One region of the Paenibacillus ihbetae genome, then DNA from elsewhere that is predicted to be linked to it. Evidence: predicted binding sites of a transcription regulator. Region 1 holds the regulator's gene; the other holds the start of a gene.
What was found. Region 1 encodes Rex, which represses fermentation and respiration genes when NADH is low (regulators of the CRP and FNR family bind a similar motif). Its sites were predicted from a motif close to TTGTGAAATATTTCACAA; they were not measured.
Positions count from the first base shown of each region.

Region 2: BBD41_RS15990 (cytochrome ubiquinol oxidase subunit I) is a predicted target of Rex. The motif match lies at 2,667-2,684, and genes of this name have one in related genera.

Region 1 covers NZ_CP016809.1:860,742-867,760, forward strand. The annotation lists gene BBD41_RS03915 (AAA family ATPase) at 1-753, opposite strand, end outside; gene BBD41_RS03920 (hypothetical protein) at 746-1,279, opposite strand; gene BBD41_RS03925 (cell wall elongation regulator TseB-like domain-containing protein) at 1,537-2,055, opposite strand; gene BBD41_RS03930 (amidohydrolase) at 2,083-3,381, opposite strand; gene BBD41_RS03935 (redox-sensing transcriptional repressor Rex) at 3,359-4,021, opposite strand; gene dinG (ATP-dependent DNA helicase DinG) at 4,091-6,958, opposite strand.
Region 2 covers NZ_CP016809.1:3,596,874-3,603,892, forward strand. The annotation lists gene BBD41_RS15980 (MFS transporter) at 1-29, shown strand, start outside; purine riboswitch at 191-292, shown strand; gene ade (adenine deaminase) at 643-2,448, shown strand; gene BBD41_RS15990 (cytochrome ubiquinol oxidase subunit I) at 2,764-4,167, shown strand; gene cydB (cytochrome d ubiquinol oxidase subunit II) at 4,154-5,170, shown strand; gene BBD41_RS16000 (ABC transporter ATP-binding protein/permease) at 5,170-7,019, shown strand, end outside.

The DNA of each region.
Region 1 (7,019 bases):
TCGTCCCTTCTTATCGGGCAGATCCACCTGAATATGACGGTCAAATCTTCCCGGACGAAGCAGGGCGCTATCCAGCATCTCCTTGCGGTTCGTGGCGGCGATGACGAGAATACGCGGCGCTTCGGTCGAATAGATCCCGTCCATTTCGGTCAGCAGCTGGTTCAGCGTCTGATCATATTCGCGCTGCTGCCCGCCTTCACGCTTCCCGCCGATGACGTCGATCTCATCGATAAAGATAATCGCGCTCTGTTTATTCTCCTTCTCGGCCCGGGTGCGGGCATCCTTGAACAAATCCCGGATGCGTCCTGCGCCGACGCCGACATACATTTCAACGAATTCGCTGCCGGATGCAGCCACGAAGACGGAATTGGTATAATGGGCGGCCGCTCTGGCCATGAGCGTCTTCCCCGTCCCCGGAGGACCGGTGAGCAGAATGCCCTTCAGCGGACGAATGCCGAATTTCTTGATATCTTCATGCCGAATCAGAAAATCAAGTGCTTCCCGGAGCTCCTGCTTGGCATTGTCCTGCCCGCCGATCTCTTCAAAGGTCAGCTTCGAAGGACCCGCTTTCTTGCGTTTGCGCTCATTGCCTGCTCCGACGGCGATCCCGCCTCGCATCTTTGCGATGAACAGCAAACCGCCTACAAGAGCAACCGCAATGATGACCGGCACGATATTCACCCCGATAAAAGCCAGGAACACCAATAATACCGGGACAAAGCCGATCGCTACTTCTTTTGTCCATTTAGGCATGGCTCCACACCTCCATTTTGCCGGGCTGACGCGGCAGGATGATGAATTTACCGGACTCTCCATCCGACAGGCTGATGTAAACATTGTTGTCGTCGATCGTCGCTTTCGCCTTCAAATTCGGAGTATCGGCTGCCAGCCGATCCAGGGAGGTTTGAATGTTGGTATACTGCTTGTTGTCCATAGCTTCCGCAACGGACAGCATCGCCTTTTCCCACCACTCGTCCAAGGCCTTCGAGGAGTGGTCCTCGACTTGAATTTTAAGCTCCCGGCTGCCAATTACGGATTTGCCTTCCCGCTTGATATGCTGAACCAAGTCCTGCAAATTCGTGTCCGGAGCCAGATCGAGTTTCAAAGATACGGCATCCTGTTTAATATCTATATGAGAACTTTTCACGCCTTCATATTGGGAAACGACATCGGCCAGCGGACTTTGAACAGCGAAACGCTGATATAGAAACCATCCGCCGAAAAGCACCAATGCCGAAATGACAACCGTCAGCATGATAGGGACAATGCGTAGTTTCATGAAGTGCCTCCTTCAGTAATAATTTGTAGAAATTATCTATCACTTTATATAGAACAACATATGCTATGACTAATAGATTATTATTTGCCTTGTGAGTACAACAATGAGTATATCATATAATCTATACTTTTTCATGCCTTCCTGTGAAAATATTAAGAACAGTTTTTCCATTTTTTTCAGACAACGCTTTCAAACTCAAAACAAAGAGGCTTGCTTGTACAACCGCGTACAAGAAAGCCTCTTTCTGTATAGCTGATTTATTGATTTGGAAGAATAATGTCCTCTCCGATCGCCTGTCCGTCCTGGAAGCGATAGAACCGATAACCTAATTGGCCCTGATTCTCATATTGGAGCTGCCATGTATACTCGCCTTCGTACATTACAGGGAGCAGTCGCTTGACCACAGCACCCGGCATCTCCTTCCGAATCTGCTCGCGCATCTGCTCTTCGGACAATCCGTTGCCGAGCAGCTCGGCCTGAACCGCGTCCTTGCCCTCTACAGGCATGTTGTCATCCGTAAACTTCACCCAAACCATGATCTCCTGCTGGTTCTGATTCGTGCCGGTGATGACCCAATAATTGTTGTTCTCGCCCCAAACCGATTTGTAGGTTTTATCTTTCGTCACCAGGCCGCCATGCTGACGAGCGGCTTGCACCGCCAAGCTTTCCTCATTCCACGTGTCCTTCATGACATAGGAATAGTACAGCTGCACGCACAGCAGCGCCAGCAGCAGCCCGGATATACTAAGCAGTATCCACTTTGTTCTCTTTTTCAAACCGTCTGATCCTCCCCTTAATCTGCCCTAAAGGGTCGAAAGACGCTCGAATGAACGCTGGGCTTCACGGCGGATCCGTTCCTCATCCAGCGTGAGGCAGGAGCCGTGCTTAACAACCTGCTTGCCGTCAACCCATACATGCTCCACATCCTTGGCGGATGCCGAGTAAATCGAATGCGAAATGTAATCCGTGCGCGGCAGGAAATGCGCTTGATCGGTATTCAGCGCGATCATGTCGGCCTTCATCCCGACGGCCAGTCTGCCTACGTTATCAAGAAATGCCGATTTCGCTCCATACTCGGTTCCCATTCGAAGCGCTTCGGCTGCCGGAACGGCTGTCGGATCGCCGCTGACGCCCTTGTGGATAAGAGCGGCCAGACGCATCTCTTCGAACATGTCCAGGTTGTTATTGCTCGCTGGTCCATCGGTTCCCAGGGACACCGTCACGCCTGCTTTCAACAGCTCGGGCACGCGCGCAACCCCGCTGGCGAGCTTCAGGTTGCTGCCCGGGTTATGGGATACCGCCACCTGATGCTTAGCCAAGATCTCAATCTCTTCATCCGTCAAATGCACCGCATGCGCAACGAGCGCCGGACGCGAGAACACGCCAAGCTTCTCCAGATGGGCCACCGGGCGCAGTCCATAGTCATTCACATTCTGCTGCACTTCGGCTGCCGTTTCGGACATGTGGGTATGGATCGGCAGATTCAAATCATGCGCCGCTTGAACGAATTTCTCGATAAAGTCCGGCGGGCATGTGTAAGGCGCATGCGGCGAAATCATCGTCGTGATCCGCCCCTCCGCCTGACCGTGCCAGTCTTTCGCAAAAGCAACCGCTTCATCCAGCTTCTGCTTCTGCACTTCTGGCGGGCATAAGCCGATGACGCCTCTCGTCAGAACTCCCCGCATGCCGGAGTCTTGGACAACCTTCGCTACCTGATCCATATGGTCATACATGTCAACGAAGGTTGTCGTACCGCCCTTCAGCATCTCCAGCACCGAGAGCGAAGTGCCCCAATAGACATCGTCTGCCGTAAACTTCGCTTCCATCGGCCACATCTTCTCCTGCAGCCAAACTTGCAGCGCCAGATCGTCGCCAAAGCCGCGGAGCAGCGACATGGCTGCATGCCCATGCGTGTTGACGAGCCCCGGAAGGAATAACAGATGCGTCCCGTCCATCACCCGGGTTTCGGCATCGACCTGAGGCTCTTCTTCCCCCAGATACGTGATGCGGTCGTCCTCCACAACCATATACCCGCGGATAACCGGTTGTCCTTCCTGAAGCACGGCAAATGTTCCGTTCTTAACCATCCACTTCGTTGTCATGCTGTGCATCCTCCTTCCCATTGTCCAAATAGTAAGCCAGGCTTTGCAGATCCGTCGTAAAATCCGCGGTATGAATGCGGATGTGGGACGGTGCCTTCAAAATCGTCGGGGCAAAATTCAAAATCGCCTCGATTCCGGCATTGATCAGCTGATTGGCTACGTTCTGCGCTTCAAAGTCCGGAACCGTAATAATCCCGATTCGAATGCCGTATTCCTGGACCGTCTGGTCCAGCTCTTCCATCGGCTGCACCGTCAAATTATTGATCTTAAGCCCGATCTTCGGAGGATACGAGTCGAAAATCGCCACAATCTTCATATTATCCTTCAGAAATGCGTTGTAGTTGGATAGCGCATGTCCGAGATTGCCCGCACCGACCAGCGCAACGTTGATCTTCTGGTCCAGCTTCAGGATTTGGCGGATTTTCTCAATGAGATAGGAGACATCATAACCGATGCCCTTCCGGCCGAAATCACCGAAATAGGCCAAATCCTTACGGATTTGGGCCGGATTCAGGTCGAGCTTCTGCCCAAGCTCCTGTGAGGAGACGGTGGACACCTCCCGCTTATGAAGCTCATTCAAATAGCGCAAATAGACTGGCAATCTGCGGACGACGGCCTCTGAAATTTTATCCGATTTCATGCATGCTCCCCCTATTAATAGGATGATAGTTCATCGCTTCCAATGTAATAACCCTGCTCCCCTCGAGGTTCACTCTTTTTCATTTTCCCTTTCCTGGAGCCACTGCGCAATACGAGGGACGATCCCCTCGGTCGGCATATGCTCCATCTTCGGTCCGGGCAGGGAATACAAGAAGTATTTTCCATAATATGATTCGATCACCCGCGTATCGTAGACAATCACGATCCCCTTATCGTGGGCAGTCCGAACAAGCCGCCCGAAGCCCTGCTTGAAGCGGATGACCGCTTGCGGCACCGAAAGCTTCATGAACGGATTCTTCTTCTGCTGCTGCAGCAGCTCGCTCTTCGCCTCGACCAGCGGATGGTTGGGCGGCTGGAACGGCAGCCGGACAATCGCCAGGCAGGTCAGCGCTTCTCCGGGAATGTCAACGCCCTCCCAGAAGGAGCTGGTCCCCAGCAGAACTGAGGCGCTGCTATCCTGGAACCGGCGAATCAGCTTCGTACGGCTCGTTCCATCCATTCCCTGGCCAAGCACCGTAATATCGCTGGCAGCCAGCGCTTCCTTAAGCGGCTCATGCACCTGGCGGAGCATCCGATAGGACGTAAACAGGACGAGCATACGACCATGGGTCGCTATTGCCGCTTCGGAGAGCGACTTCACGAGCGTGTTTACAAATACCGCATCCCCCACAGACCCCTTCACGCTAGGAAAATCCCGCGGAATGACAAGCAGCGCCTGCTCCCTGTAATTGAACGGGGAGGGCAGCTGAACCGTGTTCAGATTTCCTGCGTCCGCCGCTTCCTGGAGCCCTAAATTGTCGATCATGAATTGAAACGATTTATCGACCGACAGCGTCGCCGATGTGAGAATCACGCTCCGCTTCTTGTCAAAAAACAATTCCTTCAAATGCTTGCTGACATCAACGGGCACGGCGTAGAGCTGCAGCGACTTGCTGCGGAAATTGCCGTTGGCCTCCATCCAGTACACGGTGCCTTCGTCGTTCAAAGCCATGAAGGACCGCAAATCCTCGCGGTGCGCAGCCAGATCCTTAAACAAGCCCGACAGGTCCGTCAGCAGGCTGTCCGCACTGTAATCGTCCAGCTCTTCCTTTATTTCGGCGACGAGCTTGTCTCCCTTGCGCACGACATCTCCCAGCGTAACGTGAATCTGCTGTTCCAGCTCGGCGAGCGTTCCCCAATCCTTCGGCTTCTTCGCAGGCGAGAGCCGCAGCGAATACTGCCCGGCATCTCCCGGCGAAGCGTCGCCGCGTTCCGGGAGCAGGCCGAACAGCTGGTCGCTGAGGCGGTCCCAAGTTTCTTTCACCGTGATCAGATCAGGATAGATCCGGTCGATGACCGCCGACCATTCCCCGGATTTCTCATGCGGAGAAGCCTGCAGCAGCTGCCGCAGCGCAGGGAGCTGCCCGCTTCGGCTGTCCTTGTACAGACGGGTCAATGTATGAACCACCGTAAAATATTTCATCTGCAGCCCGAGATGCTTGCCTGCCACATCCTCCAAGTGATGGGCTTCGTCGATGACGAGCCGTTCATAGCTCGGAAGCAGCTGGTGGTTCGCTTTTACGTCGGTAAACAGCTTGGAGTGATTCGTGATCACGACATCCGCAATGCCGGCCTCATGCTTCGCCCGATGGTAGTAGCACTTGCGGAACCAGGGGCAGCTGCGTCCAAGGCATGAATCGGAATCGCTGGCGATCGTTTCCCAGAAATCGCCCCCGCGGCCGCCGAGATTCAGCTCCTCGTCGTCGCCGCTTTCGGTTTGCGTGAGCCACACCAGCATCTGGGCCGCCGTGATGACGTCCTCCTTCGGCGAATGAAAATCTCTCCTATTTATTTTATGTTCAAATTTTCTCAAACACAAATAATGACCTCTTCCCTTAAAAATGGCTGCTTTAAAAGGGAATGGCACTACCTGGGTAAGCAGAGGTATGTCCCGGTCTCGAAGCTGCTCCTGCAGGTTGATCGTATGCGTGCTGACCATCACCTTCTGCTCCTGCTTGACGCTTTGGTAAATGGACGGAAGCAGGTATCCAAGCGATTTGCCCGTTCCGGTGCCGGCTTCGATCAACAGATGCTTGTCTTCTTCAAGAGCCTGCATCACTTCCTGGAACATCATGTCCTGCGCATCCCGGCTCTCATATTGCGGAAGCACTTCCTTCAAGCGTCTCCGAACCTCATCCATATACTCTTCGAAGCTCATGTTTGCCAGCGGATTAGGCTCGGCTTCATCGCGGACCGGGGCGATATCCGTCCAGTCCTCAACGCCTAATGCGAATTGGCGGTAGTAGGTATGAATGCTGCCATCCTGGACGGCCTGCATCTCCCGCTCCACGCGGATGCCGTCAAAGAACCAGGCCAAATCGCTGTCCTCTTCCGCAAACAGATCACTCAGCCGCTGTATGGTCAGCAGGGGAAGCTCATCGATTTCCTGCAAGCATTTCAGCAGCACATTCGCTGTGGCAAGCGCATCGCTGTCCGCCTGGTGCGGACGGTCATGCTCGAGGCCGAAATGCGAGGATACCATGCCGAGCTGATAGGATGGCAGTGAGGGGAAGCATATTTTCAAAAAGTGCATCGTATCTAAAATCCGGCCGCTGAACGGCAAATAACCGCAGCGATCCAGCGCGTTTTGCAAAAAGTTAAAATCGAAAGCCACGTTGTGCCCGACCAGGACCACATCGTCCAGCATGGGCACGAGCTCCATCATCATTTCCTCCAAGGATGGCGCATCGGCCACATCGCTGTCGGAAATTCCGGTCAGACCGGTAATAAACGGAGGAATCGGAATCCCGGGATTGACGTACGTGCCGTACACGCGGGAGATGCCCCGATCCTCTTCGATGATGGCCAGCCCGACCTGGATAATTTCATCGGCAGACTGGTTGCCCGTGGTTTCAAAATCCAATACGGCAAATTTCATTTCGTTAAAATCCCTTTCTTCCAGACTAATTAACAGCATACCAGAAGTTGCGGCTTTTGAA
Region 2 (7,019 bases), 2.7 Mb from region 1:
CAAAGGCTCCAACCGAAGTCAGCCTGTAATACAGGGGTGCTTCGTTCGGTACATAGGCTCCTGGCTTGCCGCCATGATATTGGCGGCATCCTGGTATTTCCTAAAGAGGCCGGTTCCTTCCTGTCACTTGACTTCTTGGACAGGAGGATTATAATTCTAACAACAAATGAGTAGAATTGAATAGGGTAAAGGTCTTAGCAGCAAATCTTGATGTATATGCCGGGGAATAGGGCCCAGGCGTCTCTACCAGGTTACCGTAAATGACTTGACTACATAAAAGATGAGAATAGGACAGCCCGAGCTTTGAAGGGAATCGCGAGGCATGGCGGTACCCGGGTACGCATGGCGTTTCACGTATTCGTCCGAGTGGGCCCGGCGGAAGGTCTAATCCGGAATCAGCGGCAATATCGCGCGAGCGCAGCAGATAAGCAAGGGACTTCCTCATCTTGATGAATTCAATCTTTAGGCATCCCGGGCAGGTACGCTGTCCGGGTTGTTTTGCGTTCCGGCAGCGCAGGGGGATCGTATTGATCTAAACCATGGGCCCCTCCCTCCATGCGTGAAAAACCGCGATGAAGGGCATCATCAAACTCACTGCGCAGAAATATCCAATCAGCAAAAAAAGGGGAGCGTGCAATCATCATGAGTTCAAGCAGAAGATATAAACGATACGAGGTCAGCCGGCAGCTGGGACAGGTTGCTCTAGGGCAGTCGCCAGCCGAGCTGGTGATCAAGAACGGCACGCTGGTCAACGTATTTACGGGCGAGCTTCAAGCAAATATGGACGTGGCCGTTGCAGCCGGGCGCATTGCCTATATCGGCAATGCGGATCATACCATCGGCGAGGGCACGAAGGTGATTGATGCCAAAGGGCGGTATATTACGCCGGGACTGCTTGATGGCCATATGCATGTCGAATCCACGATGCTGACGGTGACCGAATTTGCCAAGGCAGCCATCGTAAGCGGAACGACCGGAATCTATATGGACCCGCACGAGATTGCCAACGTATTCGGTATGGAAGGCGTGCGCTGGATGCATGAAGAGGGTCAACAGCTGCCGCTGAAGGTGTTCACGACCATTCCTTCCTGTGTTCCCGCAACATTCGATTTGGAGGATGGCGGCGCCCAGCTTGGCGTATCCGATATCGAAGAGGGGCTGACCTGGCCGGGCACGGCAGGCCTCGGTGAAGTGATGAACTTCCCAGGCGTCGTGCACGGCGATCCGACGATGATCGGAGAGATTGAAGCTACGCTGCGTGCTGGCAAGACGGTAACCGGACATTTTCCGGCGGAGGATGACCGGATGCTTCAAGCTTATTTGGCTACAGGGGTCAGCTCCGACCACGAGACGGTGACGCGGGAGCAGGCGCTGGAGAAGGTTCGGCTCGGGATGCATCTGATGATTCGCGAGGGATCGGCCTGGCAGGACATCAAGGAAGTCATCAAGGTGGTGACCGAGGACAAGGTGCGTACGGACAATATGTCGCTCATTACCGACGATGTATATCCGCAGACACTGGTCCGTCTCGGCCACATGAACCATATCGTACGGCGGGCGATGGAAGAAGGGGTTGACCCCGTAACCGCGATTCAACTGGGAACGATCAACGTGGCTCGCTATTTCGGAATGGAGCTGGACCTCGGCAGCCTCTCCCCGGGAAAATCGGCGGACATCCTGCTCATTGACGATTTGAACCGCATGGTTCCGTCGGTCGTCATTGCCGATGGCGAGGTCGTTGCGGAGAACGGCCGCCTTGTGGTGGAGTTTCCGTCCTACCAATACCCGGAGAAGGCTTATCAATCGGTGCGTCTTGCCCGGGCCCTCGCTCCGGAGGATTTCCTGCTCCGCAGCAAAACCGACTCGGCGGCGCGAACGGAAGTCAATGTCGTACGCGTCATTGAGAACAGTGCCCGCACGGCAAAAATGACGGCGGTTCTCCCGGTGGTGGACGGAATCATCCGGCCGGATCTGGAGCAGGACGTTGTGCAGCTTGCCTGCATCGAGCGTCACCGCGGAACCGGGCAAATCTCGCTCGGGTTCGCTAGCGGCTTTGGTCTGAAGGCGGGTGCGGTCGCCTCGACCGTGGCCCATGACAGCCACAACCTGCTGGTGATGGGCACGAATGTGGACGATATGGCCTTTGCCGCCAATGAGCTGGCGGCTTGCGGCGGCGGCATGATCGTCGTCCGGGACGGGAAGGTGCTGGCGAAGGTGGCTATGCCGATCGCAGGCCTCCTGGCTGACCGCCCGGTGGAAGTCGTGGCCGAGGAAGTGGCGGCGCTGGAGGATGCCTGGAGGGAGCTCGGCTGCTTCATTAACGCGCCGTTCATGACCTTCTCCCTCATTGCGCTCCCGGTCATTCCGGAAATCCGCATCACGAACCGCGGGATTGCCGACGTCACGGAGTTTAAGCTGATCGAAACCGAGATAGGTCCGGTTCAATAAATTGTACAAGCTAATGCAATGATTTGCATGCCGGCACCGTACGAGCAATAACGACGAGGGTCGTACAGCATGATCAGGTACGCCGCGCGCCTGAGAGGCATGCGGTATAGCATACAAGGGGCAGGCTCGCCAGGGATGGCGGCCTGTCCTTTTTAGGTTCGGGACTTCGTGATTTTTGTCACAAATTTATAACTTTTTATCCGTTTTTGGCCTCGATATTGTGATGTTTATCACAATCCTTCCTGCTCCAGTCTGCGACAATACCAAAAGAATCAAATTTAAAATGATGACGTGAGCTAAAGGAAGGGGTATGTTATGGATCCGGTGATGCTGGCGCGAATACAGTTCGCATCGACAACCATTTTTCACTTTATTTTCGTACCGATCTCCATCGGGTTGGCGTTTCTGATCGCCGTCATGGAGACGATGTACGTCGTCAAAGGCCAGGACGTGTATAAACGGATGGCCAAATTCTGGGGCAAGCTGTTTCTCATTAACTTTGCGGTCGGCGTCGTGACGGGGATTCTGCAAGAATTCCAGTTCGGCATGAACTGGTCCGATTATTCGCGGTTTGTCGGGGACGTGTTTGGCGCGCCGCTGGCGATCGAAGCCCTGCTGGCTTTTTTTCTCGAATCGACGTTCATCGGCCTGTGGATTTTCGGTTGGGACCGGCTTTCGAAGAAAGTCCATCTGCTGAGCATATGGCTGGTGTCCTTCGGCACCTTGATGTCGGCGTTCTGGATTCTGGCCGCCAACTCGTTCATGCAGCGTCCGGTCGGATTCGAGATCAACAACGGACGGGCGGAGATGAACGATTTCTTCGCGCTGATCACGAACGGTCAGCTGCTGGTGGAATTCCCGCATACGATTTTCGGGGCGCTGGCTACCGGCGCGTTCCTCGTGGCCGGGGTGAGCGCGTATAAGCTGATGAAGAAGCAGGACGTGGATTTTTTCAAAAAATCGTTCAACCTTGCGATCGTGGTCGGCCTGCTTACCTCCATTCTGGTTGCGGTGTTCGGCCACCAGCAGGCGCAGTACCTCGTGCAGACCCAGCCGATGAAGATGGCTGCCGCCGAAGGCCTGTGGGAAACAAGCGAGGATCCGGCACCGTGGACGGTCTTTGCGTCGATCGATCCGGAAAAGCAGGAGAACTCGGCGGAATTCAAAATCCCGTATTTGCTCAGCTTCCTGTCTTACAGCAAATTTAGCGGCGAAGTGACCGGTATGAAAGAGCTGCAGTCCCAGTATGAGCAGGAGTACGGTCCGGGCGATTATATTCCTCCGGTGCGCACGACCTTCTGGAGCTTCCGGATTATGGTGGCAGCCGGAACGGCCATGATCCTGCTTGGTCTGTACGGTGCGTGGCTGATGCTGCGCAAAAAGGTCGAGCAGGCCGGGAAGTGGTTCCTGAGCATGATGCTGTTTGGCATCTCCCTGCCGATCATTGCGAACAGCTCGGGCTGGATTATGACGGAGATCGGGCGCCAGCCGTGGACGGTGTTCGGGCTCATTACGACGGAGAACAGCATTTCGCCGAATGTCAGCGCCGGGTCGATCCTGTTCTCGCTGATTGTGTTTACGGCGATTTACGCGGTGCTGGCGGCTGTCATGGCGTATCTGTTCGTGAAGGTGATCAAGAAAGGACCGTATGCGGAGGAAGCGGATCACCGCCACGCAAGCGATCCGTTTAACAAGGAGGGCTACAATGCTGTCTCTTAATGAAGTATGGTTTGTGCTGGTTGCCGTATTGTTCATCGGGTTCTTTTTTCTCGAGGGCTTTGATTTCGGCGTTGGGATGTCCACGCAGCTTCTGGCCAAAAGCGACACGGAGCGCCGGGTGCTCATCAATTCCATCGGCCCGTTCTGGGACGCGAACGAGGTATGGCTGCTGACGGCGGGCGGCGCGATGTTCGCGGCGTTTCCGAACTGGTATGCGACCTTGTTCAGCGGCTTCTACATTCCGCTCGTCTTCCTCCTGCTGGCCTTGATCGGCCGCGGAGTAGCCTTTGAGTTCCGGGGGAAGGTTGAGAATACCCGCTGGAAAAAAGTATGGGACGGCGCCATATTCACAGGCAGCGTGCTGCCTCCGTTCCTGCTCGGCGTCGTATTTGCCTGCCTGATCCAGGGGCTGCCGATCAATGAAGCAATGGAAATGCACGCCGGCTTCTTCGATATCGTCAACGCCTATACGGTGGTCGGCGGGCTGACGATGACGCTGCTGTGCCTGCTGCACGGCTTGATGTTCACGACGCTCCGCACGACGTCGGATTTGCAGGAGCGCGCACGCTCCATGGCACGGAAGCTGCTGCTTCCGGTCGCGGGACTGTTCGCGGCGTTCGGCGTCATGACGTATTTCATGACGGACGTGTTCGAGCGGCGGGGCGGCCTGATCGCCGTCCTGCTGGGGCTGGCGCTGCTGGCCTTTCTGCTCGGCGGCTATTTCATGAGCCTGAAGCGGGACGGGTGGGCGTTCGGGATGACCGGGGCCGTGATTGCCCTTACGGTAACCTCCGTGTTTGCGGGATTGTTCCCTCGGGTCATGATCAGCTCCATCAGCCAGTCGTTCGATCTGACGATCTATAACGCGGCTTCCGGCCCGTATTCGCTGAAGGTGATGACCATCGTGGCCGTCACGCTGCTGCCTTTCGTCTTGGGTTATCAAATCTGGAGTTACTTCGTTTTCCACAAACGGGTACATGAGAAGGAGCATCTGGAATACTGATGGGAAAAGATCTGCTGGGTTACCGTGGCGCCAAGACGACGTTTCTCCTGGTCGCTGGATGTACCCTGGCACAGAGCATGGCCATCCTCCTGCAGGCCAAATGGCTTGCAGAGACGGTTTCCGCGCTGTTCGCGGGGGCCTCGCTGCAGGAGCAGGGGGGAACCATTGCCCTGTTCCTTCTTGCTTTTCTGCTGCGGCACGGGGTCGGAGCCGTCCAGCAAGGGCTTGCGCAGCGCTTTGCGGAGCAGACCGGCGCAAGCCTTCGAAAGGAGCTGCTCGGTGTTCTTTTTCAAAAAGGCTCGGCGCTTGTTAGGGCGGAAGGAACGGGTAATGTGGTTACGCTTGTGCTGGAGGGCATCGGCAAGTTCCGCAAATATGCGGAGCTGACCATCCCCCGGTTGATGGGCGCGGGCATAACGCCTGCGCTGGTATGGCTGTACGTATTCATGACCGACCGGATTTCGGGCATTATTCTGCTCGTCACCATGCCGATTCTGATTGCCTTCCTCATTCTCGTCGGCCTCGCTGCGAGGAAGCAGACCGAACGGCAGCTGGATTCTTACCGGTTGCTGTCCAATCATTTCGTCGACTCGCTCCGGGGGTTGATGACGCTGAAATTTCTAGGTCAGAGCCGCAGGCACAGCGCCAGCATTCAGCAGGTCAGCGAAGATTACCGGAAAGCGACCATGCGCACCTTGCGCGTGGCCTTTCTGTCCTCCTTCGCGCTGGACTTCTTCACGATGCTGTCCGTGGCCTCCGTTGCGGTTAACCTTGGTCTGCGGCTCATAAACGGCAGCATCGAGCTGCTGCCGGCGCTGCTCGTTCTTATTCTGGCACCGGAGTATTTTCTTCCGGTGCGTATGGTCGGCGCCGATTTCCACGCCACGCTGGACGGCAAGCAGGCGGGGGAAGCGATGCAGTCGATCATTCGGGCGTCGCGGGCTGAGGGGAAGTGGAAGCCGTCAGTGTCGGAGGCTGCTCCGAATGGGGGGGCGGATGGCGCCTGCGAAGCCGCTGTGGCCGATTCGGGTGTGGGTGCCGGCGGAGCTGGTTGCATACGCACAGCGGATGCAGCTGACGATGCTGAAGCAGCGGTGTCGATGACAACCGACACGGCAATCGCGGCGACAACCGACGCGGCAGTCGCAGCGACAACCGACGCGGCAATCGCAGCGACAACCGACGCAGCAATCGCCGCAACGACCAATACAACAATGGCGATGACAGCCGATGCACTGCATGCGGCGAGAACGGATACGGCACGTAAAGTCGGAGCGGCTTTCCCAGCCCCGATACTTCAAATTAAGGATAATTCGATAAACCGCGGAAGCTCGCCGGCTGTATTTCGATGGGATGATCACAGCATGCTGGAGCTGCGCGGTGTGGGCTTGCGGCATGAGTCGCAGGGGCCGGCCTCTCTGGAGGACGTCAGCTTCCGGATTCCGGGCAAGGGCAGGATCGGGATCGTCGGAGAGAGCGGGGCCGGCAAATCCACGCTCATCGATCTGCTCGGCGGCTTTGCGGCTCCTACTGCAGGCGAGATCAGGCTGAACGGCGTGAAGCTGGAGGAAGGGAACCGCGAGACATGGCGAAGCGGGGTGACGTATATGCCGCAGCATCCGTATTTGTTCAGCAGCACGCTTCAGGACAATGTGCGGTTCTATGCGCCGGATGCTTCCGACGCGGACGTTCTGGCCGCTGTCGAGGCGGCGGGACTGATTGATCTTGTCCGCACGCTGCCGAAAGGACTCCATGAAATGATCGGAGCCGGAGGGCGGGCTTTAAGCGGCGGGCAGGCCCAGCGCGTCGCCTTGGCGAGAGCGCTGCTCGGCGGCAGGCAGGTGCTGCT